DNA from 3 places in the Cohaesibacter gelatinilyticus genome. Region 3 is predicted to be linked to each of the others. Evidence: riboswitches for the same ligand, from Rfam matches in the RefSeq annotation. Region 3 holds a riboswitch; each other region holds the start of a gene.
What was found. A riboswitch is a leader RNA that binds a small molecule or an ion and turns the genes downstream of it on or off. The one in region 3 is predicted to bind thiamine pyrophosphate.

Region 1 (10,487 bases), on a different contig from region 3:
GAGTGATTTCGGTTTGCATGTTTGCCATTTTTAGCTGCATCAACTGTGTCTGAGCCAGCGGACGGCCGAACTGCTTGCGATCAAGGGTGTATTGACGGCCAGCATGCCAGCAGAATTCTGCAGCACCCAGAACGCCCCATGCAATGCCGTAACGCGCTTTGTTCAAGCAGCCGAATGGACCAGCAAGACCGGAAACATTTGGTAGCAGGTTCTCTTCAGGAACCAGAACATTATCAAGAACGATTTCACCGGTAATGGAAGCACGCAGGCTCATTTTGCCTTCGATCTTTGGCGTGGTGAAGCCTTCCATGCCACGCTCGACGATGAAGCCCTTGATCTTGTTTTCATGGGCGTCGGACTTGGCCCAGACAATGGCAATATCAGCGATCGGGGAGTTGGTGATCCACATTTTCGCGCCGTTCAGCTTGTAGCCGCCATCGACTTTCTCTGCGCGGGTTACCATGGAGCCAGGGTCAGAACCATGATCAGGTTCGGTCAGGCCAAAGCAACCAACCATTTCACCTGTTGCCAGTTTCGGCAGATATTTCTTGCGCTGCTCTTCAGTGCCGTAAGAATAGATCGGATGCATGACGAGGGAAGATTGCACGGACATGGCAGAACGATAGCCAGAGTCGACGCGCTCAACTTCGCGGGCAACCAGACCATATGCAACATGGTTGACACCAGCACAGCCATATTCCTCTGGGATGGTGGAGCCAAGGAAACCATTCTCACCCAGCTCGTTCATGATTTCACGATCGAACTTTTCGTGACGATTGGCTTCCAGAATGCGAGGCATCAGACGATCATCACAGAAAGCACGGGCCGCGTCCATGATCATGCGTTCGTCTTCGCTCAGCTGGTCACGAAAATGGAAGGGATCGTCCCAAGAGAATTGTGGTTTGGCGCACATGGCTTTTCCTTAGAGCGGTTTGGCAAGGCGTGCGCGACAAGTCCGAATAGCACGCATGCGTCTCAATCATGTATCCATCAGACAGATAGGTGACTCCGATGGTTCTTAACGGCACAATATCCATCCAGCAGGACAAAGAGAAACGAATAAATTTCAGGGGTGCATGCGTTTTGGTTATGTTAAATTGGCAAGAATTGACTGTTTTGTGCCAGTATAGCTGACGTGTGATGCATTTGTGTCATATTGGTGGATAGACTGTCGCATAGATTGAGGAGTGTCAGCATCAGTCCTGATGCTTGTTCAATTTGTTGATTTCCTTTTTGGCGCTGATGGCCTCGCGCATGATCCAGGTGCGGAAAACCTGCAAATTGGGATTGGCACGTTTGGACTGCGGATAGACAAAATAATAGTCGCCATTGGAACGGGTCAGGTGGCTATCCAGCGCAACCAGATCACCCGATGCAATTTCTTCTTCAACCAGAAATCGTGGCAGCAGTGCGACACCCATCTTGGAGGCCGCAGCGCGAATGACCATATGAAAATGCTCGAACCGTGGGCCAACATGGGGGTTAGGATGATGATGCCCGGTGACATTGAACCAATGGCTCCACAGATTGGGGCGCGAGGTTGCTTGCAGCAGAGGCTGCTCCAGTAGCAGTTGTTCAAGCCCGATTTCATCCCTGCGCCTTAGAAGATCCGGGTGAGCAAGTGGCACGATATATTCGGGCATCAAGGGGTCGGTCAGGGCTCCTGGCCAGGCACCTTCACCAAAATGAAAAGCGGCATCGATATCCTCACCCATGAACTCGAACTGCTCAATCTTGGTGACGATATGAATGAGAACTTCTGGGTGTGCTGCGGTAAATTTGGTCAGACGTGGAACCAGCCAGCGCGCACCGAATGTGGGCAGGCATGCAATAGTGAGTTCGCCACCTTGCCCGCGATAAGCCAATAATTCCAGTGTCGCGGTTTCGATATCCTGTAATTTGGTGCGGATCTTGTGGGCATAGACCTCTCCAGCTTCGGTCAGAACAAGGCCATGGCCGGTGCGTTCAAACAAACGCAGTCCCAGCAGATCTTCCATTGCTCGCATCTGGCGCGAGATGGCGCTTTGAGTCACTCCCAGTTCGCTGGCTGCTTTGGTGAAGCTGAGATGGCGAGCGGCGGCTTCAAAAGCACGCAGTGCACTAAGTGAGGGAAGATATTTCAGCATGGATCATGTGCTTTTGTTATGATGCATTGGAGATTTTGTTATTGATCGACAGCGTAAAGAATGATTTTTCGTATGAAAAGAGGGAAAATCACCAAAGAACCAAAATTTTAAGGCATGCAGGGCATGTATATTGATCATGACAAAGGTCAGCTAAATTAATTTCACATTTATAAAAATAGCTTGTTTGACCCTGATCAGTTGCAAATGCCTTTTCTGTCATTAAATTGATTAGAAACGGGGGCGACATATTTGCGTTGCAAGCGTTTGCCCTTTATATAAAGACTAGACCATTCAAATCAGCACAGGACCAAGTGGCTTGCGTAATGCAGGCAGGATTTGAATTCGTATAGGGAAGTTTTGAACCATGAGACTGACGCAACAGGCAAACTATTCTGTCCGCATCTTGATGTATTGCGCAGCAAAGCGCGAAGAGTTCGCCAAAGTGAGCGAGATCGCTCGCGTATATGATATCTCCGAATATCATCTGTTCAAGATTTTGCCTATTCTGGTTTCCAATGGCTTCATTACCACCCATCGTGGACGCAATGGTGGTTTGAAACTGGCGAAAGAACCTAAGGACATCACCTTGGGTGAGATTATTCGTGCAGCCGAGGAAAATTTCCATTTGGCTGATTGCTTTGATGAAGGCAGCTACGATTGTCCGTTGCTCTCCATGTGTGATTTCAACCATGCACTCAATGATGCTCTGGAAGCTTTTTTGAAAGCGCTGGATAAATATACGCTCGCTGACCTGACGCAAAAAGAAGGCGATATGCGCAATTTGCTGCATATTGAAGATCCCAAGGCTTCTGCCAAGCCTGTCTTAAACTAGAAAAACCACGCCAGGTTGCGCTTGTGCGCAATTAAGCAATTTAGGGTTTGGTTTTTGACCGCGCCCAACCGATTGGCTATGCTGTTTCAATTCAAGTTTATGAGTTGTTACAGAATAAGGTCTGTGTTTCCAGACCGGTCTGATTGGTTGGTAGGCGAGACATGCAATTGCAGAATCGCATTTTTGGATTTCTTGATAAAATTGAGAATGAAAGTCAGGTCGATGGCGTTCTTGAGGCGTTGAAAGGCATATCCAATGACTTCGGATATACTGGCTTTATCATGTGCGGCATTCCCGATACTGGTGAGAACCTTGAAGAATTGATCTTGTTGCAAGGCTGGTCCGAGGATTGGAATGTGCGCTATCTTGATCAGTCTTTCATTGATTTCGATCCGGTCGTGGAACGGGTGCGAACATCTCATCTTCCATTTGAATGGAGTGAAGTCGGTGGCCCCAAGGTCCGACTCTCCAAACAAGCGCGCCAGGTGATGGATGAAGCAGCATCCATTGGCATGCCGGACGGGTTTTGTGTGCCGGTTTATCGACCCGGTGCCTTTCAGGCGGCTCTGTCCTTTGGTGGAGATGGCGTAGAGCTGAGTCCCGATGACAAGCATGCTCTGCATCTAGTCGGTATTTATGCCCATAACCGGGTAAGAGACATGCTTCGAAGCAGTCCTGACAAGCCAAAGAAAAAGCTGACACCGCGTGAATGTGAATGTCTGAAATGGACATCGGTCGGCAAAACGTCGTGGGAAATTTCCCAGATCCTGAACATCTCCCAATATACAGCAGACTGGTATTTGGCGTCAGCCGCCAAGAAACTGGGGGCGGTCAATCGCACGCAAGCCGTGGCGGAGGCTCTTCGTCAGGGTTTGATCAGTTAATTCCCAAAATTACCAACTATTGCAAACGTCTGACGGAGCGCAATCTTGGATTTGACAGCTGCGTCATTTTGTTCCATGTTTCGCGCATTCACCAGGGGGGTTCCGGTAAGGAGCTGAGAGTCTGCTAGCTATGTCCGTTGGACAAGCACCGCAGTGACCCTATGAACCTGATCCAGTTCATACTGGCGTAGGGACGGTGCAGCGATACAGGACCTATCCATCCGGATTTTCTGATTTTGCTTTTATTATGTCAGACCAAACGATCTTGTTTCAGTAAGAGGCGAGTCTGATCATAAAGAAACATCTTCAGTTTCCTCTCTCCGCAATGCGGGCGCTTTATCTTCTCCGCTTGATGCTGGATCTCCAATACGCGAAATGCGCAAGGAGTTCCTATGTCTGCAAATGGCCAAACAAATGGCAAGCAACCATCCAATCAACATACAACCCCGAGTGTGACAACCGGTCCATTGCCGGGTTCGTCCAAGATCTATCAGCCCAGCTTGCTCTATCCGGGCTTGAAGGTTGCGATGCGTGAAATTGCTGTTCATCCAACAGCGGGTGAGCCGCCGGTGCGGGTTTACGATCCATCCGGACCTTATACAGATCCGAACGAGCCAATTGATATTCAGAAAGGCCTGAAGCGCATTCGTGCTGGCTGGGCGGAAGCACGTGGTGACGTGGAGAGCTATGTCGGTCGTGATGTGAAACCGGAAGATAATGGTTTTGCAAAGGGAGATCGTCTCGTGCCGGAATTTCCGGTCAAGCATCAGCCATTGCGCGCCAAGGATGGCAAGGCGATCACGCAAATTGCTTATGCGCGCGCCGGTATCATCACCCCGGAAATGGAATATGTGGCCATTCGCGAAAATCTGGGGCGCGAGGTGCTAGCCGGGAACGTGGAACGCGACGGAGAAGCCTTCGGTGCCTCCATTCCGGATCACGTCACGGCAGAATTTGTTCGTGATGAGATTGCCCGTGGGCGTGCCATCATTCCAAACAATGTCAATCACCCCGAATGTGAGCCGATGATCATTGGCCGAAATTTTCTGGTCAAGATCAATGCTAACATCGGCAACTCAGCCGTGACCTCTTCCATGGCAGAAGAAGTCGACAAGATGGTTTGGGCCACCCGTTGGGGGGCTGATACGGTGATGGACCTCTCGACCGGTCGAAATATCCATAATATCCGCGAATGGATCGTCCGGAACTCTCCAGTGCCGATTGGCACCGTGCCGCTTTATCAGGCATTGGAAAAGGTCAATGGCATTGCCGAGGATCTGAGCTGGGGAGTGTTCCGTGACACGCTGATCGAACAAGCCGAACAGGGCGTTGACTATTTCACCATCCATGCGGGTATAAGACTGCACCATGTTCCCCTGACAGTGGATCGGGTGACCGGCATTGTTTCCCGTGGCGGTTCCATCATGGCCAAATGGTGCCTGCATCATCACAAGGAAAGCTTCCTGTATGAGCATTTCGCCGATATCTGCGACATCATGCGAGCCTATGACGTCTCCTTCTCACTTGGCGATGGATTGCGCCCAGGCTCGATTGCTGATGCCAATGATGCGGCGCAGTTTGCTGAGCTGGAAACCTTGGGTGAGCTGACCAAAATCGCTTGGGAAAAGGATTGTCAGGTCATCATTGAAGGACCAGGCCATGTGCCGATGCACAAGATCAAGGAGAATATGGAGAAGCAACTGAAAGAGTGCGATGAGGCTCCTTTCTATACGCTTGGGCCACTCACCACCGACATTGCGCCGGGTTATGATCACATCACCTCCGGCATTGGTGCCGCCATGATTGGTTGGTTTGGTACTTCAATGCTGTGCTATGTGACGCCCAAGGAGCATCTTGGTTTGCCAAACCGGGATGATGTGAAAACCGGCGTGATCACCTATAAGATTGCCGCTCATGCCGCAGATCTAGCCAAGGGCCATCCGGCGGCGAAATTGCGCGATGATGCCATGTCCCGGGCGCGGTTTGAATTCCGCTGGGAAGATCAGTTCAATCTGGGTTTGGATCCGGAAACCGCGCGATCTTTCCATGATGAAACCTTGCCGGCTGCAGCTCACAAAGTGGCGCATTTCTGCTCCATGTGTGGACCGAAATTCTGCTCCATGCGCATCTCTCATGACATCCGTGCTGAAGCTCAGAAAGAGGGCTTGGCAGCAATGGCGGAGAAGTTCCGTGAGGGGGGAGAGCTGTATCTGCCACTGGAAAATCAGCAAGTGGACTCCACTATCACTGGCTCTTCAATAGATTCCTGATGGAATAATTCATGAAATAGATCAGGGGTTTAAGCCTCTGATCCATTCCGAAGACGATTGCATGCCGGTTTTGACACTGGTGATTTCGACACCCTGAAATCTCAGGGCTGCTCAATATTTTGATGGTTTGATATACTGATAAAGTAGTCGGAATGAGCCTTAGGTTCTGTTCCATCGTGCCCAGACGAGGCTTGGACCATGCCAATTGTTATCGATGAAAGCAATGTAGCGGATCATTCAGATTTGTTGCGATCCTGCTTTGCATTCCGTCGAAGCAATGCCGATGAGTTTATTTTGAAATCCGAACCAGCACTGCAGTTTCGCGAAGTAACCGAAAGCGGACAAGACGGTGCCGTTCGTGATATCCAGATTGGGCAAGCCAGACAGGATTGTTTCGACGGTCAGGGTGTTGCGCATTTTGTTGCAAAGAACGGCGACGATATCATGGCTTATTGTCGTCTCGTTCCCACCACAGGCAATCATCCTGGAGCGACCATATATCCACAAGTTTTCGGCATTGAAGCTTATCCATCTGGTCCGGGAATTGGCGAGCTGTCGCCTATCATTTTGTTAAATGATGAGGCGAGCCACCATAGGCAAATGGAATTGTGTCAGTCTATGGTTGGCGAGATGATAGCTTATTGCAAGGCACGTCGAATCTGGGGGTTGATCTTCACAGTGGAAGCGTCATGGCTGACATGGTTACTAAGTTGCGGCTACGAGATCGTGCCTCTTGGTCTGCCATGTCAGGTTCAGGGCAAGGTGATGGTGCCTTTGCGCATGCGAGTTGGGTAGAGTTCCAATCTGATCTCGCCGCCAAAATCAAAACTCGGCGACAAGAGTTTTCTTGAACTGATGTAGGAACCAAGATGGTTCTTATTTTGCGGTCCAGCCGCCATCAATGCTCATGGTGGTGCCGGTGATGGCGGAGGCTGCATCACTTGCAAGATACATCGCCAATTGTGCCACCTGCTCCACTGTCACGAATTCCTTGGTAGGCTGTGCAGCCAGCAATACATCGCGTTTGACTTGTTCTTCCGTCAGGCCACGAGCTTTCATGGTGTCCGGGATCTGACGCTCGACCAATGGGGTCCAGACATAGCCAGGTGCAATGGCATTGACGGTGATGCCCTGCTCAGCAACTTCCAGGGCGACTGTCTTGGTGAGACCAGCAATGCCATGCTTGGCAGCGACATAAGCAGACTTGTAGGGAGAAGCAACAAGCGCGTGGGCCGATGCGGTATTGATCACCCGACCCCAGCCTTTTTTCTTCATACCCGGTAGAGCCGCACGGATGGTATGGAAGGAAGAGGAAAGATTGATTGCGATGATGGCATCCCATTTGTCGACCGGGAATTCATCAACGGGAGACACGTGCTGGATGCCCGCATTATTGACAACGATATCGACGGCCCCAAATGTCTCGACAGCTTCATCCACCATGGTGGCAATCTCGTCCGGGTTGAGCATGTTGGCACCGTTATAAATGGCTTTCACGCCAAAGTCGCTTTCTATGGTAGCACGGTTCTGTTCTATCTCACTGGCATCGCCAAAACCGTTGAGAATGATATTCGCGCCTTGCTCAGCAAATGCACGGGCAATGGCCAGTCCGATACCACTTGTGGAGCCCGTAACAAGAGCAGTACGGCCAGCATGTGGCTTGTTGGCAGAAGAGTTCGACATAAGGCATCCTCGCAGCTAATGGCCTTGGACTATTGATCCTGTCCACAAAGGGCATATTTAAATCCTGCACCGCAGCATAATTGTTGTGTTAGTCTTATCAAGACCAAATGAAGCTGGTTGGTATAAAGAAGGAGAGTGAGCGTCATGATTGAATTGGAAGATCACGATCATGCCAAATGTGTGGCACGTATTCTCACTCATGCCGAAACTTTATGCCAAAAGCGTGGTGTGCGTTTGACAGAGCAACGGCGAAAGGTTTTAGCCATTCTGGCAGATAGCCATGTGCCTGCATCTGCTTATGATATTTTGGACAAGATCAACCGTCAGGGCAACAAATTGGCGCCAGTCTCCATCTATCGAGCACTGGATTTTCTGACTGCTCAGGGGCTCATTCATCGCATCGAGAGTCGGAATGGCTATGTGGCCTGTACTCATGCTCATGAATCAAATGAGTGTGGTGAAACTGGAAGCTGCGATCCAGAGAATGTCACGGTGTTTCTGCTTTGTGATCAATGTGGTCAGGCAGGGGAATTCCATAGCGAAGCCCTACAGGGTTTGCTGGACAAGATTGCGGCTACTGAGAGATTTAGGGCCAATGCTCCGATTTTGGAAATTTCCGGGACATGTGCGCAATGTCAGGATAGCTCAATAGAGCCATTGGAAGCGCATGAGGCCTGATTTCTGGCTTTTCTGTTTGGGCCGTGGTTGCACCGCCATGTTTGGAATGCCATATAGACGCCAAATGAGTTTGCTTTGATCGGAAGACTTCTTTTCCATCGCTTGAGTCAAGTGTGAGGGACTATGCCCGTACTTTCCGCGCCTTTGGAGCGCCGCATTACCAAAGCGGTGCAGATTGATCATGTGACAGTGGGTGGTGGTGCACCTGTTGTCGTTCAATCCATGACCAATACTGATACTGCTGATGTGGATGCGACGGTGCAACAGGTTGCTGCCTTGCATAAGGCTGGCTCCGAGTTGGTTCGAATTACTGTGGATCGTGATGAAGCAGCCAAGGCTGTGCCATTGGTTCGAGACCGCTTGGATCGTCTGGGTATTGACGTGCCGCTGATCGGCGATTTTCATTATATTGGCCATAAACTGCTGACCGAGCATCCGGCCTGTGCAGAAGCGCTTGCCAAATATCGCATCAACCCGGGTAATGTTGGTTTCAAGGCGCGTAAGGACATTCAATTCGGCACACTTATTGATTTGGCCCAGAAATACAATAAAGCCATTCGCATCGGTGTGAACTGGGGTTCGCTTGATCAGGAATTGCTGACCCGTTTGATGGATGAGAATTCGGCTAGTGAAAATCCGTTGCCAGCAGAAAAAGTGATGCATGAAGCCATCATTCAGTCTGCACTTTTGTCCGCCAAGAGGGCTGAGGAATTGGGCCTTGGTGCTGACAAGATCATCCTGTCAGCCAAGGTTTCTCAAGTACAGGATCTGGTGGCGGTCTATACCGAACTGGCACGCCGTTCCGACTATGCCACTCATCTTGGCCTGACCGAAGCGGGTATGGGATCCAAGGGTATTGTGGCCTCGTCCGCTGCCTTGGGCCTTTTGCTGCAGCAGGGCATTGGCGATACAATTCGTATCTCTCTGACGCCAGAGCCGGGTGGAGATAGGACCCGTGAGGTTCAGGTCGCGCAGGAATTGCTGCAGACCATGGGGTTTCGATCCTTCATTCCTATCGTTGCAGCTTGTCCCGGCTGTGGCCGGACAACATCGACAGTCTTCCAGGAATTGGCACAGGAAATCCAGGAAGATATTCGCACCCATATGCCGGTCTGGCGTGAGAAATATCCCGGTGTGGAAGCGCTCAATGTTGCGGTCATGGGCTGTATAGTGAATGGTCCTGGCGAATCCAAGCATGCCGATATTGGCATCTCGCTTCCGGGTACCGGTGAGACGCCTGCAGCACCTGTCTTTGTCGATGGGGAAAAGAAAGCAACCTTGCGCGGTGAGAATATCGCCAAGGATTTCCATGAAATGGTGCTTAATTATATCGACAATCGCTTTGGTGCCTAGTCACCCGAATCTAAAGTTCGTCGCATTGAACAGCGAGCACCGAACGAATTTTAGATTCAAAAGGGTGACTAGCAAATATATGTTTCTAGTGTGGTTTTAGGAATCGAAATAGGCAAGTGAACCTGTCGATAAATGATGCCTATTTCAATTCCACCACACTAGGTTGACCATTGTATGATCAAGATTTTATAAGCCCGGTCAATTTGGCCGGGCTTATACATTTGGAGACGGGTTCAAAGATATGGTTGCAGCGCCAAAAAGAGCGCAAGCAAGATCAATGCTCCACCCATGATCCGGTTGAACAGGCAGAGCGTGCGTTGATTTGAGAGCAAATGAGAGATTTGTGTTCCTGCGACTGCCCAGCTTCCCACGCCCACAAAGCAGACAATCAGATAGATGAGCGTGAAGAGTGCCAGCAGTTCCGGTGCATTGCTGGTTTGGAAAGCGGCATGCCCAGCCAGACAACTGCCCCAGGCTTTGGGATTGAGCCATTGCAATAGAAAACCATGCATGAAGCCACCACCATTATTCTGATTGGTCGAGATAGGACTCTGACTGGTGAAGATCTTGTAACCCAGATAGGCGATGAAGAGAGAACCAAGGAGGTTGAAGATTGTCAGCAGGGGTTGGTAGGTGGTCAATAATTGCTCCATGCCCAAAC
Region 2 (10,487 bases), on a different contig from region 3:
TCCTATCCTTTCAGATATCTGACTTTGCTATCTGGTATTATTGATCATCCGCATTTGTGCGACGGGCAAATTACTGCTCTGATACTTTGCTTCGCAAGGGCTTTTGCACCAATGCCCCCTGATTTAATGCTGCGATCAGTTCTGCAGTGATCAGAGCCGCTATAACCTCGGGCCTCTTATCTTCTGAAGCAACGGCAACACTCTTTGCCATTGGGCAAATCAAATCTTTGGCGGAAAGTTCAGGAGCCTCACCCGCCAACCAATGCCTGAAGCGTGCAGCTTTGCTTTTAGAACCAATCATGCCGACATAGCATGCATCCCGTCTCGCCAAAGCTTCGCGGGCCAATAGAAAATCCAGCGCATGATCATGAGTTGCGATAACGAAGGTGCTCCCAGGTGCGGCCATCCTCATTCTCTCTTCCGGCAATGGAGTGAGATAGGTCTCGATATCAGCCCGACAGAGCGCGAGCTCTTCCTTTCGGCTATCAATCAGAACGGGTCTCACAGGCAAAAGTGACAAGCTATTCGCCAACGCTCTGCCTACATGCCCCGCGCCAAACAGGTAGATAGCGGGGCGCTTGGCGATTTCCGCGACTTCTTCCCTCAAACGCTGTTGTTTTAGCTGTTGATTCATCAGCGTAAGTGTCAACTCTACTCGACCACCGCAGCATTGGCCGATTTCAGGCCCCAAAGGCACATCCATGATCTGAGGCACTTCAATTGATTGCTGACGTAGAAGACTACGCGCCTTGTCGATGGCCATATATTCCAGCTGTCCGCCTCCGATGGTGCCGCATTGCGTCGCGGGGCTTACATAGATGCGTGCCCCCTCTTCTCGCGGAGACGATCCGCGCACTCTGGAGATCTCAATTTCCATGATGGATTGATGAGCTGGGAAGAAGTTGGAGAGCACAGTCATGACGCTTCCCTCGTTCCGTCCAATGCTTCCATAGCCAGAAGCACTCGTTCTGGAGTGGCTGGCGCTTCCAATTGAGGGCAAATTTTATAGTCTGCAACGCTAGCTACAGCCATGGAGAGTGCCTCAAAAACCGAGATGGCCAGCATGAAAGGTGGCTCGCCAACCGCTTTGGAGCGTTTGATGGTCAGTTCCTTGGCTTCGCTCCAATCCGCCAATTCGACATTGAAAATACGCGGAATATCAGAGGCCAGAGGGATTTTATAGGTCGATGGAGCATGGGTGCGGAGCTGACCTTTCTCATCCCACCAAAGCTCTTCGCTGGTCAGCCAGCCCATGCCTTGGATGAAGGCGCCTTCCACCTGCCCCTTATCCAGAGCCGGGTTCAAAGATCGGCCCACATCATGCAGCACATCCACCCGATCCACGCGATATTCTCCGGTCAGCCGATCGACGCTGACTTCCGAGACTGCAGCGCCATAGGCAAAATAATAGAAGGGTCGGCCCATGCCTTTTTCGCGATCCCAATGGATTTTCGGCGTTTTGTAAAAGCCGGTATCAGAGAGCTGGACACGCGCCATATAGGCAGCTTCAATCAGATCGGGAAACGGGATCAGCTCTTCGCCGATCTGAACATGATTGGGCAGGAAGCCCACATGAGAGGTCTCGACTTTCCAGTGCTCAGCCGCAAATGCGATAAGGCGGCTTTTGATTTTGTTAGCAGCATCCAATGCTGCCATACCATTGAGATCGGTGCCAGATGAGGCCGCAGTTGCGGAAGTATTGGGAACTTTCTCAGTCGTGGTCTTGGTAATCTTGATCTTTGCAAGATCGATCTGAAAAGCCTCGGCCACGATTTGCGCGACCTTGGTGTTCAGCCCCTGGCCCATTTCCGTGCCGCCATGGTTCAGTTGAACGGAGCCATCTCGATAGATGTGAAGCAAACATCCGGCCTGATTATACCAGGTGGCCGTGAAGGAAATTCCAAACTTGACGGGTGTCAGCGCAATGCCTTTCTTGATCGAAGCGTTGCTTTCGTTATGCGCCAGAATGGCCTCACGCCGGGCTTGATAGTTTGAATTCTGCTCCAATTCCTCGATCAGACGATGCAGAATATTGTCTTCGACCGACTGATGGTAGGGCGTCAGCGCGTTGGGGTGGCCATTCTCTTGGGCTTCAGTACTGTCCATAGCGGGATAAAGATTTGCTTTTCGGATCTCCAAAGGATCTTTACCCAAGGAATAAGCTATTTCTTCAACCATTCGTTCAGCTGCGATCACGCCTTGAGGACCACCAAAGCCGCGAAAGGCCGTGTTGGAAACAGTGTTGGTTTTCATCGGATGAGATCGCAAGCAGACATTGGGATAGAAGTAAGCATTGTCGGCATGGAAAAGCGCACGATCTGTCACCGGGCCGGAAAGATCGGCCGAATAACCACAGCGGGCGGCAAAATCCGCATCAACGGCCAGAATTTTACCGCTCTCGTCGAACCCGACATCATATTGAATAGCAAAGTCATGGCGCTTGCCAGTGATCATCATGTCATCATCACGATCGGGGCGCAGTTTAACGGGACGGTTCCATTTCTTGGCGGCCAGTGCTGCAACGGCAGCAAAGATATTCATCTGGGTTTCCTTGCCGCCAAAACCGCCACCCATCCGCCTTACCGAGACTGTGACTGCATGCGATGCAATGCCCAGCACATGCGCGACCATATGCTGGGCTTCGCTTGGATGCTGAGTGGAGGAAAAAACCTCAACATCCTCATCTTCTCCGGGTATGGCAAAGGCAATCTGACCTTCCAGATACATATGATCCTGTCCACCAACCACCATCTTGCCTTGCAGTCGATTGGGAGCAGATTGTAGCGCTGGTTGAACATCGCCCCGTTCCAGCTTTAACGGTGCAGAGACATAGGGGTATCCCGCCTCTTGTGCCTCGGAAATGCTAAGGGCTGGCTTTTTAGCCCGTAGCTCCAGTTTAGCCAGTTTTGCTGCCCGGCGCGCCTGATCACGTGTTTTGGCAACGACTGCAAAAAGCGGTTGCCCCCAGAACTCAACCCGATCCGTTGCAAAGACAGGTTCATCATTCAATCCCGTTGGGCTGATATTGTTATGGCCGGGAATATCAGCTGCTGACAGCACGCCCACGACACCCGGTGCAGCACGGATGGCTGAGAGGTCCAGATTGACGATCTTACCGCAAGCCTGTTCTGCCAGTCCCAGATAGGCGTGCAAGGTACCAACAGGCTCTGGAATATCATCGGCATAGTTAGCTGAACCGGTGGCATGTTTGGCAGCACTATCGTGTGGGATGGCCTGATGGGTGATCCCTTTCAATCCCTTGGTCATTGCGCTGCCTCCAGTCCAGTAAAGCCATTGGCTTTTTCCAGATAGAAGCGACGGAACAAATTTTGCGCGACTTTCATGCGATAGGCACTACTCGCTCTCATATCACTGAGCGGGGTGAACTCTTCTTCCAGTATCTGAGCCGCCTTGATCATGCTTTCTTCAGAGAATGGCTGACCAATCAAAGTCTTTTCTGCGGCCTGTGCCCGTTTTGGCGTTGCTGCCATGCCACCGAACGCTATCCGCGCCGAACGGATGATGCCATTTTCAATCACCAGATTGAAACCCACGGCGACGCTGGAGATATCTTCATCCCGTCGCTTGGAGATCTTGTAGGCAGCAACCTCATTATTGGCTGCCATGAGCGGGATATGAATCGAATGCAGATATTCACCCGGTTGGCGGTCCTGCTTGCCATAGGCAAGAAAGAAATCCTCCAATGGCAATTGGCGACTTCCCTCGACAGATTTGAGGCAGATCTCCGCCCCGAGCGCTATCAGAATGGGGGGCATGTCACCAATCGGTGAGCCGTTTGCGATATTACCGCCGATTGTTCCCATGGAACGCACCTGCCAGCCACCAATACGCAACAGATATGGTTCAATCATTGGAAAGGCTTTGATCAGGTCTGGCATGGCATCACTATAGCTCACACCCGATCCGATGGTGAGGCTATCACCCTTGTACTTAATGGTCTTGAGTGCCTTAAGATTACCTATATGGATAAGGGCTGGTATCGAACTCAGAAACTTTGTCACCCACAGCCCTGCATCTGTTGCTCCGGCAATCAAAGTGGCATCGGGATGCTCTGCATAAAAATTAGCCAGATCCTCCTCGTTCGCGGGGATAAAGATTTGCTCTGGTCCACTATCCCCCTGCTTTTGCAAAAGAACGGATTGATCATGTTTCAGCTTTGAGAGCGCTTCTTTCACCATCGCTCGTTCATCCAGCAACGGATCAGATCTTGGCCAGTCCTGATCGTAACAAACGGCTTGCGCAGCTCTGATGATTGGCTCATAGCCCGTGCAACGGCAGAGATTTCCCTGCAATGCGTGTTCAATCTGCTCACGGCTTGGTTTTGCTGTTCTCATCCAGAGGGCATAGAGCGCCATGATGATACCGGGCGTACAGAAGCCGCACTGACTCCCATGATGCTCAATCATGGCCTTCTGGATTGGATGAAGAGTTCCCTCGGCCCCTTTGAGATGTTCAATTGTCACGACATGACAGCCATCGAGGCTGGAGAGAAAACGAATGCAACCATTGACCGGTTCATAGATCAATTCATCATCTACCAGCCTCCCCACCAGCACGGTGCAGGCTCCACAATCCCCTTCCGCGCAGCCTTCCTTGGCTCCGGTCAGGCGCTGATTGAGGCGCAAGAAATCCAGCAACATATCGCCAGTACCGACTTCATTGAGGGTAATGGTTTGATCATTCAGCAGAAATTGAATGCAGTGACGCATAGTGGGCAACGGAACAGACTCCGGTCATGATGGTCCTAAGATCCAGCCTACTCGCCCCCTATTCCCACGAAAATGCAGAGCAATTTTCAAGACTTTCAATATTTTCTATAAAATCACTTGCCACACCCCCTCTATGATGGTCAGCTAGCGAGTAACACGCGCAGGCTGTGCCTTTCAGTCTGGGACTGCAAACCAATTGCCGGACGGAGAAACATCATGCCCTATATCGACTCGCTCAAAGTGTTTGTGCGTGTGGTGGAATTGGGCAGCATCACCTCTGGCGGCAGAGATTTGCGGCTCACCCCCGCCGTCGCTTCCAATCGCATCAAAGAGCTGGAAAGCCGATTGGGGGTTCGCCTCTTCAACCGCACCACCCGCAAGCTGACACCAACGGAAGTTGGCCGGGTTTTCTATAAGGAGGCGGTCAAGGTTCTGGACACCCTGGAAGAAGCGGAAGCCATAGTGGCTGGTTTTTCTGATCACCCCAAAGGTGTCATTGCGGTAGCCGCACCCTTTGGGGTCGGACGGCGTGTCATTGCCCCTTTGATCCCGCAATTTTGTGAGCAATATCCTGACATTGAAATTAGATTGCGGCTCTCAGATCGGCAAGTCGATATCCTGCATGAAGGGCTGGATGTCTCTTTCTTTGTCGGCGAGCTTTTGGATTCCAATCTCAAGCAACGCAAAATCATGGATTGCGAGCGGGTCCTGGCTGCATCGCCGGCTTATCTTGAAACGCGTGGCACACCCAACACGCCGCTCGATCTGGTAGAAGACCAGCATAATTGCCTGATGCTACGCTATCCGCGTTCTCCGGAGTATTTCTGGATGGTTGAAGGACAGGATGGCCCGATCAAGCTCGAAGTCTCTGGCCAATATGACAGCGATGATGGCGATGTTCTGACCGAGTGGGCCTTGGATGGGCACGGCATTGTCAACAAACCACGCTTTGACATCGCCAACCATCTTGCGAGCGGAACTCTGGTTCCCATTCTGGAAGAAACTCCGCCCATGCCTTCGAGCTTTGCCTGCCTCTATCCACACCGCAAACTGCTAGATCCAAAGATTCGGTTGTTTGTCGACTATATGGCTGATGAGAGCAAAAAGCAGGTTATGTCTGTTACGTCCTAGGACGTAGGCTCATAAATGCGGTGCATTTGGTAGAGGTAAGTTTTTTCGATCGCAAGGAGTAAGGATGCAGGCAATGTGTTGCATTTTCAAATCCTTGCGACGTAGTGATCGGAAAAAATCGCCCTATCCTTTGGACGACAAAATGGTCAAGCTCTGGCGTCGGCAAAGAGCTTGAATGGGCATCCAGCCCATCCTTCACTCTTTTTCTAGCCATATCAAACCATTTTGACGCCAAATACAGCTCATTTATGAGCCTACGTCCTAAGCCCTTTCGGGAAAGGCATATGGCGATTGACATTTTTATAGAGCAGATATCGAAACGGCCCCGGTCCTGACGCGTAGCACGCTTGCGGGCAAAAGGCGCGAAGCCACATATAGTCACCAGCTTCAACCTCAACCCAATCCTGATTGAGCAAATAGACTGCTTTCCCTTGCAACACGAAGAGACCATGCTCCATGACATGGGTCTCAGCAAACGGGATCACGCCGCCAGGTTGGAAGGTGACAATATTGACGTGCATATCGTGACGCATGTCATCTCCTTCGACAAAGCGCGTTGTCGCCCAAACACCATTGCAATCCGGCATCAGATCCGGAGTTATGTCCTTCTCATTGGCGGTGAAGGCAGATGGAATATCGATGCCCTCTACCACTTCATAATATTTTCTGATCCAGTGAAAGACTGCCCTGCCCTTGCTCCTGTTCCAAAGCTGCCAATCAGCATCTGATGGTAGATAAGCATAGCCGCCTTCGCCAAGCTTTTTGACCTCACCCAACAAGGTCAGCTCAACCTCACCCTCGACGACAAACAGCACATGTTCAATACCCTGTTCGGTCTCAGGTCTAGCACTTCCGCCGCTAGGTGATAGCTCGGTCAGGTAATGAGAGAAGCTTTCCGAGAAGCCTGATAAGGGACGTGACAGAACCCAACTTCTGCTGCCTTCCCAGAAGGGCAGATTTGAAGTGACAATGTCGCTCATCACCCCTTTGGGAATGACACAATAGGCGTCAGTAAAGACGGCTCGACCACTTGTCAGTTGACTTTGAGGAGGCAGGCCTCCGACCGGAGAATGATAGGATTTGTTGCTCATAGGGTCTTTCAAAATTGCAAAACGGAGCGCTCTTCTATCCGACTCATCAAAGCAAATTTGCGCTTGGCGGTCACTGCTTTCAGTCATGAAGGACTGCCTTGGAAAAATTGAAAATCAAAAATTCACCACTGCCCGACTTTGATGACACACAGCTTTTCTTGAGTTGTTTCAAGGACAAGCCATGCCTCGATCAGATGAGCTGAGAATCACTTAACATGATTCAAAATCCGATTCTAAACTAGCCTATAACATACTGATTAATATAAATAATTATACCCTCTTAAAGTAACATCCGCACTTTAACTCCTTAAAGTGGTTCAAGTTCAGAAAAAGATTCAAAGAAAAATTAAATACAGATCTGAATTTAATATAAAAACTTTTTTGCGTGACAAATTTTGCATTTTGTGATTAGTCAAAAGCTCAAGACAGGGGCGTCCGTTAAGTCGGGCTGAGAAGAACCCTTATCACCTGATCCAGATCATACTGGCGTAGGGAGTCGCGTCGGATAGTCTCAAAGCTTGTGTTGGGATTTATCCAGCCACTCCCTCCCAAGGGAGTGTTCATATGAGCGACGTTTCCTCCAAAAAATTGCATGCCGATATTCAGGCCTGTTTTGCTTCCATGCGTGCGACCAATCCATTGGTTCATTGCATCACCAATTATGTGGCCATGAATATCTCAGCCAATGTGCTGCTGGCTGCTGGTGCCTCACCTGCCATGGTACATAGCCCGGAAGAGAGTGGTGAGTTCGCAGCTATCGCATCTTCCCTCACCGTCAATATAGGCACTCTGTCTCCTCACTGGATCGAGGGAATGAAGAATGCAGCCAATGCTGCCAATGAAGCTGGCAAGCCGTGGGTCTTGGATCCCGTTGCTCATTTTGCGACGTCTCTTCGACGCGAGGCAGCAGCTGACTTGATGGCATTGAAGCCAACCATTGTCCGTGGCAATGCATCCGAGATCATGGCGCTGGCAGGTGAAGCCAGCTCCGGCCAAGGTGTCGATGCCGGTGATGAAGTTGCCGCTGCTGAAGGTGCTGCTCGTGCCCTTGCCAAACAACATGACTGTGTAGTCGCCGTGACCGGTGAAATTGACTTTGTTTGTGATGCCAATCGAGAGGCGCGTATTGCAGGCGGCTCCGCCCTGATGTCACAGATCACTGCGATGGGCTGCTCACTGACGACATTGGTGGGGGCATTTGCAGCAGTGGAGAAGGATGCGTTCCTTGCCACTGCTGCATCCCTTGCCCTGTTTGCTGAAGCAGGCACATGGACTGCTCAAACAGCCAAAGGGCCCGGTTCCTTTGCCTGGCAGTTTCTGGATCAACTGACCGCTCTCCAGCCAGAAGATATTTCTGCTGATCGGGTTGTTGCATGAGACAGATGATCGATCTTTCGCTCTATCTGGTTCTCGACCCCGACCTTTGTGAGCCTTTGGGTATGGTGGAGACCACCCGGCGAGCCGTTGCTGGGGGGATCACCGCCGTGCAACTACGCCATAAGACAGCGACTACAGAAGAGTTCATCGCCATTGGAAAGGAGCTGAAAGAAGTGCTGAAGGGCACCGAAGTCGCTCTGGTGATCAACGACAATGTAGAAGCTGCCCATGCCCTGCAAGCAGATGTCTTGCATATTGGTCAAGGGGATATGCCGGTTGAGGAAGCGCGTAAGCTGATTGGGCCGGAGATGATTTTGGGCCTATCCGTCGAGAGGCTCGATCTGGTCAAACAGGTCGATGCAAGTCAGGTTGATTATATCGGTATTGGACCTGTCTTTGCGACCCCAACCAAACCAGATCATAAACCTGCCATTGGCTTTGATGGATTGGCTGAGATTGCAGTTGCCAGCCCCGTACCGACGGTGGCGATTGGTGGCCTGAAAGCAGAGCATGTTGCGCAGATACTTGAGGCGGGCGCTGATGGCCTTGCAATTGTCTCAGCCATTTGCGGCCAGAAAGATGTAACCTCCGCAACCGAAGAATTTTCCAAATTGATCAAGGAGGCACGATCATGATTGCCACCGCTCTTTCCATTGCCGGTTCTGATCCCTCTGGTGGTGCTGGCATTCAGGCTGATTTGAAAGCCTTTTCAGCGCGTGGTGTCTATGGCATGACCGCATTGACGGCATTGACCGCGCAGAACACACAAGGGGTCAGCGGTGTTCATCTGGTGCCCCCATCATTTGTGGCCGATCAGATTGCCTCCATTTTTGACGACATCCGCGTCGATGCTGTCAAAATCGGTATGATTGCCAATGCTGATATTGCTGCAGCGGTTGCGGACGCCTTACACTCCCACAAGGATGTTCCGATTGTGCTGGATCCGGTGATGATTGCCAAAGGTGGTCATCCATTGCTGGAACCTGAAGCCATGGAGATGGTTCGTACGCGCTTGTTGCCATTGGCACACATGCTGACCCCTAACCTTCCAGAAGCCGCTGCTCTGCTTGGTCAGACCGAAGCCAAAACGCGTGATGAAATGCTTGCCCAAGGCAAGGCACTTCTTGCTCTCGGACCCAAAGCCATTCTTATGAAGGGTGGTCATCTGGATAGCGAAGAAAGTCCCGATCTTTTGGTCACGGAAGATGGAGTGAGTTGGTTCGAGGCCGAGCGCATCAATACGGTCAACACCCATGGTACAGGCTGCACGCTTTCTGCAGCCCTCGCTGCTGAACTTGCAAAGGAAAAAGATCCCGCAGCTGCGGTTGCGGCTGCCAAGTCCTATCTGGCTGGTGCGGTCGCCATGGCTGATGATCTGAATGTCGGTTCCCATAACAAGGATAAGACCGGTCACGGTCCAACCCACCACTTTCATGAATTGTGGGCTGAATAATACGCCCACCAATATCCCCCGGATGCGCTGTCAGTCATTGAGTGAGAGCGCGATTGATACAAAGACTTGAAAGGATCGCAGTCATGCGTCTCTTTGTTTTTCTTGCTTCACTTCTGTTTGCAGCGCCTGCATTTGCTGCCGATAAGCTGTCTCTGATCCTTGACTGGTTCGTAAACCCTGACCACGGCCCTATCATCGTTGCCCAGGAAAAAGGCTATTTCAAAGAGCAAGGCCTTGAAGTGGAAGTGATCGCTCCAGCTGATCCTGCTGACCCACCAAAGCTCGCTGCTGCTGGCAAAGCTGATCTGGCTGTTTCCTATCAGCCACAGTTGCATTTGCAAGTTGCTGAAGGTCTGCCACTGAAGCGCGTTGGCACCTTGGTTGGCACCCCACTGAACTGTCTTCTGGTTCTTGAAGACGGTCCGATCAAGAAGATTTCAGATCTGAAAGGCAAGAAGGTTGGCTTCTCTGTTGCAGGTGTTGAAGAAGCCGTTCTAGGCACCATGCTGGCGTCAGATGGTCTGAAAATGACCGATGTCGAGATGGTCAATGTCAACTGGTCGCTGTCTCCATCCCTGATGAGTAAACAGGTTGATGCTGTTATCGGTGCTTTCCGTAACTTTGAGCTGAACCAGATGGAAATTGAAGGCATTGCTGGTCGTTGTTTCTACCCAGAAGCACAGGGCATCCCATCCTATGATGAGC
Region 3 (10,487 bases):
CCATTGGTCCTGCCCAACACCATGAACGGGGTCGATATCATGGGCGAAGCACAGGCAGCCGGCACCGAAACCGCCATTTTTGCCGGTGGGTGTTTCTGGTGTATCGAGAGCGATTTCGACCATGTTCCCGGTGTGGTGGAGACCATTTCAGGTTATTCCGGTGGCCAGACCACCGAGAATGTCACCTACAAGAACCATGTAGCTGCGCGCCATCGTGAGGTTCTGAAAATCAAATATGATCCATCCAAGATCAGCTATGACAAGTTGCTCGACATTTTCTGGCGCTCCGTTGATCCAACCGATGGCGGTGGACAATTCTGCGACCGTGGCCATAGCTATTCTACGGCAGTCTATGCGCTAAATGACGAGCAGGCAAAATTGGCCAAAGCGTCCAAGGCCAAGCTGGAAACCAGCAAAGCCTTATCCGCTCCAATCCGTACAGAGATTGCCCAAGCGGGGCCATTCTTTGCTGCTGAGGATTATCATCAGGATTATTACCAGAAAAATCCGGTTCGCTATAAATATTACCGCTATTCTTGCGGCCGCGACGCACGCGTGAAGCAAGTTTGGGGCAATCAAGCTTACTCTGGCATCAACAAGTAACATCACATCATAAAGGGAGAATATCGCGACATTCACTCTCCCTTTTCTTTTTTCGCCTCACTTGTGAAGCGATAGAAGATCCATCTTGCCCTCTGATCTTGGCTATGCCAGCTTCACACCAGTTCATCATGCGGGAGGAAGATGTGCAGAAGCAATTGAAGATTGGTGTTGCAGGATGTGGTCGTATGGGCCTTCCCATGGCCAAAGCTATCAAGGCTGGTGGTTTTGATGTGAAAGGCTTCGATATTCGTCCAAACAGTGAGTTTGGTGAATTTGCGCCCAGCATGATCGAAGATATCAACAGCCTCGCCGCGCACAGTGATGTAGTCTTGAGCATCGTGCGCGATATCACAGAAACCGATGCCCTACTCTTCGATGAACAAGCTCTGCTGTCTCAAGACCAACTACCTAAAATTCTGATCATTTGCTCCACCCTCTCACCCAAATATATCAAAGGCCTGCGAGAGAGAGTGCCGAAAAGCGTAACCCTGATCGACGCTCCCATGTCTGGTGCAGTGATTGCGGCAGAAGAAGCACGTCTTTCCTTCATGCTCGGCGGAGAGGATGAAACGCTGGACGCTCTAACGCCACTTTTCCAAACCATGGGCAGCAAACTTCATCGAATGGGAGACTACGGAGCTGGCATGACCGCCAAGGTGCTCAACAACTTCATTGCAGCGACTTCCACCGTTGCCGTGCGCCAAGTTCTGGATTGGGCAGATGAGCTTGAAGTCGATCATGACAAGCTACTCTCTCTGATGCATGACAGCTCCGGTCAGACATGGCTGGGCAGCCATTTCCATGATATCGAGTTTGCGGTTTGTGGATTTGAGCCGGACAATACCATCGGCATTCTGAAGAAGGATGTTGAAAGCGCACTCGATGCTGTATCAGCAAGCCCTGATGAAGGGTTACAGCAGGCCATCATTCAATCCATATTGGTACTCAAGCCTTATCGTTCGTCTCAGGATAACTAACACCCAATTTCTATCAGGATTCTGCTTATGAAAATTCACGGCATCAAAACCTGCGATACCTGTCGCAAGGCACTCAAGGCATTTGAAGGTACAGGTAAGGCACATCAGTTTGTTGACTTTCGTGTAGATGGACTGAGTGAGACTGATCTTGATCGCTGGCTGGAAGCTGCCGGATGGGAACTTCTGCTCAATCGCCGCTCAACGTCCTGGCGCGCTCTGTCCGACGAAGAAAAAGCCGATCCAAATATGGAGAAAGCAAAGGCATTGATGCTTGCCAATCCGACATTGATCAAGCGCCCGGTATTTGATGATGGCGAAACCGTTACCGTTGGATTTGGAAAAAAAGAACAAGCCGCTCTCTTGGGCTAGTTAGCTCAATTTTCGGCCCGCTAATCATCAGCGCTTTTCGATGCGCGCGAATGCCCGCCATAGTCAATTGAGCGGGCATTTTCACGACTATCTGAGAAATCCCAGGCCTACACATTCCCTTCATTCTCTCTCCTCATTCCTGCGAGAAAATATTCATGCAGCAAGACGCAAACCGGTATTGGCAAGGTTGACCGCCTATCATCACTCATCAAGGTCAGGTTTTTCATTGGTTTTGCGACTTGCTGTGATATGAGCGGTTTCCACAAGGTCCATTTGAGCGTTGAAGGCTCAAACCTTTTGACTGTTAGCTGTCCATGACGGAAGATGATGCATATTTTCAGGATAGGCATTCACATTCGAAGGGGCTTTTCATGACCAAATCGTTTCTGTTTTCTCTTCGGCCAATAGCCAAAACCTTCCGGTTAGCATCCAGACAGCTTGCCTTGCTTGCTTCTGTTGGCATCGCAAGTTTCATCGGCATAGCTAATACCAATGCGGGCGGTTTTCGCGAGTTCAAGGACAGTCGGACCTGGTGTACGATAGCGCTCTCTTGCTCTGTCTCTACATCCGCCAAAGCGTATAATGGCATCACGACGCTATCAATCCGTCGCCACAATCCACTTTCTGCGCCTCTGGAACTGGTTCTGGAAGCTAAGGATGCATTTTCTGCAGGAGATCAGATCGACTTCCTCATCGACGATAAGGAACTGCTGCATATCGAGCTTCAACCAGATGATCCTGCAATCGGTTCCACAAACTATGTGGTCAGTCAGCAAAGTGTAGTCGATTCTGCAATTGAAGACCTGAAAAAAGGCAGTCAGGCTTTGATAGTCTTGCGTAAGAATGGAGAGCAAATCGATAGCCAGTTCTCGCTAGCGGGGACTGTGGCCTCCATGCTGTTCCTCGATGAATTCCAGGATCTGCTGGATACTCCCTATGCCTTTCACGCCATCGGCACCAAGAAGCCGAACCCTCGGCTGAATATTGAGTCCATTACGCGGCTTGATCAAGTGCCGCGATCAATATTGACAAATTGGTTTGTAGGCGAAGAGAAGGAATGTAGCTTCTTTAGTGATACGAAAATGGAGCGCCTGACCTTTGGCGATGGCTTCAAGATGCAGATTGGAACAAAAGGAAAGAGCGATGGCGGCACGCTCTATAGTCTGCCTTGTGGAACAGGTGGCGCCTATAACCAGCCATATAGTCTGTTCTTCGAGCCCAATGACACAACCAAACTGATCTCACAGATTCCATTCAGAGTGAATGGCAAAGCCCAAGCAAAGCAGGAAATGCCTGATGCCTGGAATATCAGCTGGGATTTCAAGAACAAAAATCTGGAGAGCTTTTTCAAGGGCCGTGGGCTCGGGGATTGTGGCTCTTACTCTCGCTGGTCCTTGATGAACCAGAACGGCACCTATTTCTTCAATTTGAAGGAAATGCGGGTCAAGGATGATTGCGACGGCGACTACGCAGGTGGTCCAACCAAGTGGCCGAAAGTGAACTAGGCGGCATGGTCCTAGCCAAATTATTGCTCCTGCTTTGCAATCCCTGCATGTGAAAACTTTTCCAAAAAGCCAAGACCGAGCCCTTTGGCATTGACAATGCTGATCCTGGTCAGCATTGTCTCCGCAACAGCTTGGGGAGTCCCGACAGGGGGCTGAGAGTCGTGCCGCGGAGTGATCCAGCGCAGTTACCCGAAGAACCTGATCCAGCTCATACTGGCGGAGGGAGATGCTGTTGCCAAGGGTCCCACTCATCATGGGTTTACTAGTTTTCTCAATCTAACCCTGGCATTCTCTCATTCGTTGGATGAGCCTTGTCGAAAGCTTTAGACGAGGCAATTCATGTCCAATATAAATACCTCATCTGGCCTGTCTCACCCGGCCATAAATCTATCCCCTCTTCCCGATATTCATATTCGTGGTGCTGGCATTGCCGGCCTCTGCACGGCGCTCTCATTTGCCCGTCGCGACGCAAAAATCCTCATCAGCGAATTACGTCCGTCGCTCGCAGGGCACGCCTCCTGGTATGCAGGAGGCATGCTGGCCCCTTATTGCGAGCGGGAAAGCGCCGAAGAAGTGATTGAGCGCCGTGGCGTCAGTTCCATTGATTGGTGGGACAAGGTCGAGGAAGGACTGGTCAGCCATCACGGTACATTGGTTGTCGCACCGCCTCGAGATCAAGCAGATCTGACGCGCTTCTCTCGCATGACCAATGGCCACAAGTTGGTGGATGAGTCAGAGATCCGCGAATTGGAGCCTGATTTGAACAGCACTTTCCGCCAAGGTCTGTTTTATGCAAGTGAGGCTCATATGGATCCTCGTATAGCGTTGGAAACACTCTTAAGCAAAGTCAAGGAATTAGGCGGTGATATCCGTTTTTCTTGCGACCAATCCATGTTGGGCCAATGTGATTTGGAGTTGGATTGCCGAGGGATGAGTGCGCCCCTTCCTGAACGGCGCGGGGTGCGTGGTGAAATGCTGCTTTTGCATGCACCAGAAGTAAGCCTGACCCGCACAGTGCGCCTTCTACATCCACGCATCCCGCTTTACATCGTGCCCCGTGATAATCATCACTTCATGGTGGGGGCTACCATGATTGAAAGCAAACATGATGGCGCCATCACAGCGCGCTCCATGATGGAATTTCTCAACGCCGCCTATGCAGTCGTTCCTGCTTTTGGTGAAGCAGAAATCATCGAAACCGGGGTCGGGGTACGTCCTGCCTTTCCTGATAATCTGCCTAAGATGCATTTTGATGAGAAGAACCGCACCCTCTCGATCAACGGCTATTATCGTCATGGATATGCCCTGGGCCCGCTATTGGCAGAAGCCGCTGCCAACTGGGCGCTTGACAATGTTCAAGATGCCGACTTCCCCGTAACGTCCCTATCCTATCTGTCTGAACCAGCCGAAAAGGTGAGACAATGAAACTGATCGTAAATGGCGAGACCACGACGGTCGAAGCTACCACCCTTTCATCCCTGCTTGAAGAGATGGAGTTCAGCGGCGATTGGCTCGCCACTGCCGTTGATGGCGAACTCGTCGCCGCAGAAGATCGAGACGCTTTTCTTCTGAAAGAAGGGCAGCGCGTGGAAATTCTAAGCCCAATGCAGGGAGGCTGATTGATGTCCATGAACAATGATCAACTCACGCTCTATGGTCGCATCGTTTCGTCTCGTATGTTGCTGGGAACAGCGCAATATCCCTCTCCTGCCATATTGGCAAATGCGGTCGAACGGTCAGGTTCCGAAATCATTACGGTGTCCTTGCGCCGGGAACTGCCCAAAGGAGCGGACGGCCAGAGCAGCGGTGGCAGCTTTTGGGATCTGATCCAAAATCTTGGCGTCCATATTCTGCCCAATACCGCAGGTTGCCATACTGCCAAAGAAGCCATTCTGACAGCCAAAATGGCTCGAGATCTGTTCAAGACCAACTGGATCAAGTTGGAAGTGATTGGCCATCACGACAGCTTACAGCCTGATATCTTTGCACTGGTGGAAGCAGCACGAGAACTGGTTGCTGATGGGTTTGAAGTCTTTCCTTATATGACCGATGATCTGGTTCTGGCCGAACGTTTGCTGGAAGCGGGCTGCAAGGTCTTGATGCCTTGGTGTGCCCCAATTGGCTCGGCACAGGGGCCTGTGAATGTTCATGGCCTTCGCGCCATTCGCGGAAATTTTCCTGAAATCCCGATGATTGTGGATGCTGGTCTTGGTCGCCCATCTCATGCAACACAAGTGATGGAACTGGGCTTTGACGCAGTGCTGCTGAACACGGCTGTGGCGAAAGCAGGTGACCCAGCCTTGATGGGAGAAGCCTTTGGCAAGGCAACTGATGCCGGACGCCAGGCTTATTTGGCAGGCATGCTTGAGCCACGGGATATGGCGGTTCCTTCAACTCCAGTGATCGGCCAAGCTGTATTTGGGGAGGTTTAAAATGAGCGATCAATCTCGAAGCGTTGAAATACTCGACCCCTTCTATCTGATTGTCGACAGTGCAAACTGGGTCGAACGTTTGGTGCCGCTTGGGGTGAAATTGGTGCAGTTGCGCATCAAGGACAAACCTGACGACGATATCCGTGCTCAAGTCAAAGCTGCCAAAGCAATCTGTGCCGCGCATGATTGCAAACTGGTGATCAATGATTATTGGCAACTCGCAATTGAGGAAGAGTGTGAATGGCTACATTTGGGTCAGGAAGATCTTGCCGACGCTGATCTCGACGCTATTCGTGCTGCAAACCTGAAACTTGGCCTCTCTTCTCATGACGGGGCGGAGTTGAAGGCTGCTTTGGATGCAAAGCCGAACTATATCGCCCTTGGTCCTATCTATCAGACAATCTTGAAAAAGATGCCCTGGGCACCGCAGGGATTGGAGAAGCTTCTGGTTTGGAAGAAGGCTTTGGGAGACATGCCTTTGGTCGGCATTGGTGGTTTAACCCCCGAGCGTACTCCTGATGTCTTGCGTGCTGGTGCAGACAGTGCGGCAGTCGTTACCGATATCTTGCTGAATGACAATCCGGAAGCAAGAACCAGAGAATGGATTTCGGTGACCCAGCCTTGGCGCTCCGCCCAGTCCTGATCAAAAAAAGGCGGCTCCGCAAACCGCCTTTTTTAGATCTCATTCCAACATCACGCAAACTTGGCCGTAAGTGGTATGTCTGCGAATCCTTGAGGCTGCTTAGCGTCAAGCTTGAAATCAACCTCATCCTTGTAAGAACCGGATTTCTCAAAACCCAGTTTTTTATATGCCATGGATAAAGCGGCTTTCGGATAGACATGCAGTCCACTTGGCTTGTTATTCTTGGCTTCATAACCAAAGAAGCGCTTCAGCACGCCGTTACCATAATTCACGGCATAGGCGTTGCGCACTTCGGTATCCCAGTGCTCCAGCGTCAGCGAGATATTCAAACAATCTTCATTCTCAACCCGGTGAGGCGCATGTAGAGGCCAATAAGCCATCTGGCCCGGTTCCAGATGATAGATTTCAGCATAATCATCATACCAGGGCTCAAAAGGAAATTCCTCGCGCGTCTCTCGTAGCAGAACTCTTTGGCGATCCACTCCTGAGATAAACGGTTCGCGGTTGGGATAGATATAGACTTTCTTGCGCCCCGCAATCTGCCAAAGATGCTGCCCTGGGAGATCGAAATGGTAGAGGGTCTGGCATTTGGGAGAAGTAATGAGAATGCCCATATTGCGCTTGTAGGTATTCAAGCCAGGAACATGACTTTCGAATTCTTCAAAGAGCTGATCCAAGACAGCCTTGTATCGAGGGTCAAAATCCTGACAATGGCGAATATTGAGCCACAGGCGTCCCTTCTTGATTGCTTCAATAGCCTCTGCGCCCGAAGCACTTCCTAAAACACCTTCGCGCCAATCGGCGGTCTTCGGATCTCCCTCGCCCATGGTCGCGAGATTATAATGCTCAGGCGGAGTTTTCTCGATCAATTTTGCCAAAGCCTCTTCGCTGAACAAATCTGATTTGTGTAGACTATGCTCAATCACCAGAGTGTGTTTGCTCCACAATTTGGAAAATTGCGGTTTCCAGCCGGTTACAATTTGCCCCATATCTGCAGTCATGTGCAGCATCCTTATTGATTGCCAAATATCATTAAATGGTCAGACTTCCTGAGAAGCCTTCCTTTGTCTTGGTGTCATGACAACAAAAGGAACTTGCATAAACGTGAAAAGCCGCCTCGAAACCCGCTTCTGGGCGCAACTGACTGAAACTGGAGTAAACAAGACCTTTCTGAGGTCTCTAAAATTTAATGCACTATTGGTGAGCAATGCGGTACAGTGGCGCCGCAACATTCCTGGTACACATAAACAGATTGAACAGAATGACGGACAGGTCCCCTTTTCGACTTGGCAACGCCACGACATTACTGGCGGGAAAAGCAGATCTCTTTGATAGCCTTCAACGGGCTTTGCATTCGACAAACTCCATTCAGACTTGTCAAACCGGACCTTCTCCCCTCTTCATCAAAGAAGAAGCCCAACAATGGCTCTATTGCGAGACCTCAGGCTCGACCGGCAAAGCCAAGATCATCCGGCGTAAACCTCAAAGCTGGATAAGAAGCTTTGCGGAAAATGGTGATCTGTTTTCGCTTTCAGACAAGGATCGTTATGCCACTCTCGGCCATATTGGGCATTCGCTCACGCTCTATGCTTTGTTAGAGGCTTTCCATCATGGCGCCGATATTGCCATGATGGACAGCTCCAGCCCAAAGGCCCAACTTCTTAGCCTCTTTGAGCATCAGATTTCCATTCTCTATGCCACTCCGACCCAACTCCGGCTCCTTGCGCATGCCGCCAGAGCGAAAAACCAGGCTCTTTTCCCTGCTTTGCGCCTTCTCATGATTGGCGGTGGCAAACTGGATGCGGCCTTGCTCGCTGAGATGAAGCAGCTTTTTCCCAAAGCCCGTTTGCATGAATTCTATGGGTCCAGTGAAACCAGTTTCCTCACGCTCAGCGACCCGACGACTCCTGTTGGCTCTGTCGGGCGGCCCTATCCCGGAGTCACGTTGCACATTCGACATCCAGACCAACCTTCCCAATCTTTCAAGCCTTTCGAAACCGGAGAGATATGGATCAACAGTCCCTATTTGTTTGAGGGCTATACTCAGGGTAAAAGTGCCTATACCTACCGGGAGGGAGATTTCCTGACCATTGGCGAAATGGGATACCTGGATGACAAGGGCTATCTCTATCTCAAGGGACGTAAAAGCCGTATGGTTACCGTTGCCGATCACAATGTATTTCTACAAGATGTCGAGCAAATTCTGCTTGGACACAAACGAGTGGAAGGCTGTGCCGTGCTGGCGCTGGAAGATGCCTTGCGTGGCTCTCGCATCATTGCGATCATAGAGGCCAAAGATCATCCTGATCTGCTTGATGAACTCCGCAAGACTTGCAGTCAATCCCTGACACAACATGCCATTCCCAAAAGCTTTGTCAGGCTGGACAGTTTACCCAAATTACCTTCGGGCAAAGCAGACCTGCAGGCTTTGCAAACATGGATTGAGACACAAGAATGAGCCGCTGTTCTATTCTCGCAGCCCGCCGCACAGCAGTAGTTCCGCGCAATGGCGTTTTCAAAGACATGGCCTTACAAGATTTAGCTCAACCGGTCATTGCGCAATTGCTGAAGGATGCAGCTCTTTCACCAAACCATATTGATGAGCTTATTGTGGCCAATGCCGTTGGCCCTGGTGGCAATCCCGCACGCTTGTGTGCGTTGGCCAGTGATTTACCTCAAACCGTGGCAGGTCTCACCATTGATCGCCAGTGCGTTGGCGGACTTGATGCGGTGTTGCTGGCCAAGAGCCTGATACAAAGCGGCCAATGCAACATTGTTATTGCCGGTGGGGTGGAGAGTTATTCCCGCCGGCCTTTGCGCTATCATACTTTTTCCGACGGCTCAGCCCCGCAAGCTTATGAGCAGGCCCCTTTCACGCCATGGCCTGACCGCGACCCGCTCATGTCGCAGGCCGCACAAACGCTCGCAGAATACTTGAATATCTCACAAGCCCAGCAAGATGCATGGGCAATGGAGAGCCATCGACGTGCCAGCGCAACACCGTCGGATTTTCTTGAAGATGAAATTGTCCTGCTTGCCGGGCAGTCAAGAGACAAGTTTACCCGCAGTTTGACATCTCGCCATTGCCAGAAGGCCAAGGGCATTTGCGGCACTATCACAGCAGCCAATATGGCTGTGGCCGCTGATGCAGCTGCCTTTCTAATTATTGCAAATGAAGATATTGCTCGTGGCTATACAGGTCAAAAAATTGAAATTCTTGAAGGTGCCAGTCTTGGAGATGATCCCCAAATGCCCGGGCTGGCCCCTGTTTCCGCCATGGAACAAGCTTTACGCAAAAGCAGACTTACGATAGCCGATATTGATCACGCCGAAATTATGGAAGCCTTTGCCGTTCAAGCAATTGCTTGCCAGCAAAAGTCCGGTCTGGATGCAAAAAAGGTCAATCGATATGGCGGCGCCCTGGCAAGAGGTCACCCGATCGGTGCGTCCGGCGCGATATTGGCAACCCGCCTTTATCACATATTACGCCGAGACAGAGGCATCGGTCTGACGGCAATTGCAGCGGCTGGTGGTTTGGGTACAGCATTGATAGCAAAATCTGCTTAAGTCCCGGCTTCGAACCCATAAAAGCTCGCAAATTCCTCAAGACTGGCGCGTTCAGTGCGAAACTGATTGACCGGATGGGCCTCATCGGCTTTTCCGACCGCAAGGCCACAGACCACCATTTCGTCTTCATGAAGACCCAGATTTTCATGAATGACACTGGCATAATTGGCCATGGCCCCGATGCCCGTGGCGCTATAACCCAGATCCTCTACTTTTAACAAGAAACTCATCAGGAACATGCCCAAATCCATGAAGCAGCCTTTTCCCATTGCCTTGTCAATGGTGACGATAATGCCCACGGGCGCACCAAAAAAGCTGTAATTGCGCGCAAATTGCTGTCGTCGCCCTTCAATATCCCGCCTGGAAATATTCAAAGCCTGATAGAGTGCAT

Region 1: it holds a riboswitch for thiamine pyrophosphate, as region 3 does, so the genes downstream of both, thiC (phosphomethylpyrimidine synthase ThiC) here and CRO57_RS23775 (FAD-dependent oxidoreductase) in region 3, are expected to answer to the same signal.
Region 2: it holds a riboswitch for thiamine pyrophosphate, as region 3 does, so the genes downstream of both, thiM (hydroxyethylthiazole kinase) here and CRO57_RS23775 (FAD-dependent oxidoreductase) in region 3, are expected to answer to the same signal.

The regions. Positions count from the first base shown of each region.
Region 1 covers NZ_OBEL01000005.1:341,869-352,355, forward strand. The annotation lists gene CRO57_RS19220 (acyl-CoA dehydrogenase) at 1-913, opposite strand, end outside; gene gcvA (transcriptional regulator GcvA) at 1,197-2,126, opposite strand; gene CRO57_RS19230 (Rrf2 family transcriptional regulator) at 2,491-2,958, shown strand; gene CRO57_RS19235 (autoinducer binding domain-containing protein) at 3,120-3,842, shown strand; TPP riboswitch at 3,926-4,054, shown strand; gene thiC (phosphomethylpyrimidine synthase ThiC) at 4,235-6,112, shown strand; gene CRO57_RS19245 (hypothetical protein) at 6,311-6,907, shown strand; gene CRO57_RS19250 (3-hydroxybutyrate dehydrogenase) at 6,989-7,795, opposite strand; gene CRO57_RS19255 (Fur family transcriptional regulator) at 7,940-8,473, shown strand; gene ispG (flavodoxin-dependent (E)-4-hydroxy-3-methylbut-2-enyl-diphosphate synthase) at 8,597-9,826, shown strand; gene CRO57_RS19265 (LysE family translocator) at 10,060-10,487, opposite strand, start outside.
Region 2 covers NZ_OBEL01000001.1:557,802-568,288, reverse strand. The annotation lists gene xdhC (xanthine dehydrogenase accessory protein XdhC) at 71-919, opposite strand; gene xdhB (xanthine dehydrogenase molybdopterin binding subunit) at 916-3,267, opposite strand; gene xdhA (xanthine dehydrogenase small subunit) at 3,264-4,730, opposite strand; gene CRO57_RS02490 (LysR family transcriptional regulator) at 4,947-5,861, shown strand; gene CRO57_RS02485 (bifunctional allantoicase/(S)-ureidoglycine aminohydrolase) at 6,116-6,952, opposite strand; TPP riboswitch at 7,370-7,464, shown strand; gene thiM (hydroxyethylthiazole kinase) at 7,517-8,329, shown strand; gene thiE (thiamine phosphate synthase) at 8,326-8,964, shown strand; gene thiD (bifunctional hydroxymethylpyrimidine kinase/phosphomethylpyrimidine kinase) at 8,961-9,782, shown strand; gene CRO57_RS02465 (ABC transporter substrate-binding protein) at 9,866-10,487, shown strand, end outside.
Region 3 covers NZ_OBEL01000010.1:67,478-77,964, reverse strand. The annotation lists gene msrA (peptide-methionine (S)-S-oxide reductase MsrA) at 22-603, shown strand; gene CRO57_RS23790 (NAD(P)-dependent oxidoreductase) at 747-1,580, shown strand; gene CRO57_RS23785 (arsenate reductase) at 1,608-1,949, shown strand; gene CRO57_RS23780 (DUF1176 domain-containing protein) at 2,321-3,454, shown strand; TPP riboswitch at 3,577-3,695, shown strand; gene CRO57_RS23775 (FAD-dependent oxidoreductase) at 3,794-4,879, shown strand; gene thiS (sulfur carrier protein ThiS) at 4,876-5,073, shown strand; gene CRO57_RS23765 (thiazole synthase) at 5,083-5,886, shown strand; gene CRO57_RS23760 (thiamine phosphate synthase) at 5,888-6,529, shown strand; gene CRO57_RS23755 (hypothetical protein) at 6,580-7,530, opposite strand; gene CRO57_RS23750 (class I adenylate-forming enzyme family protein) at 7,791-8,987, shown strand; gene CRO57_RS23745 (thiolase family protein) at 8,984-10,096, shown strand; gene CRO57_RS23740 (nitroreductase) at 10,093-10,487, opposite strand, start outside.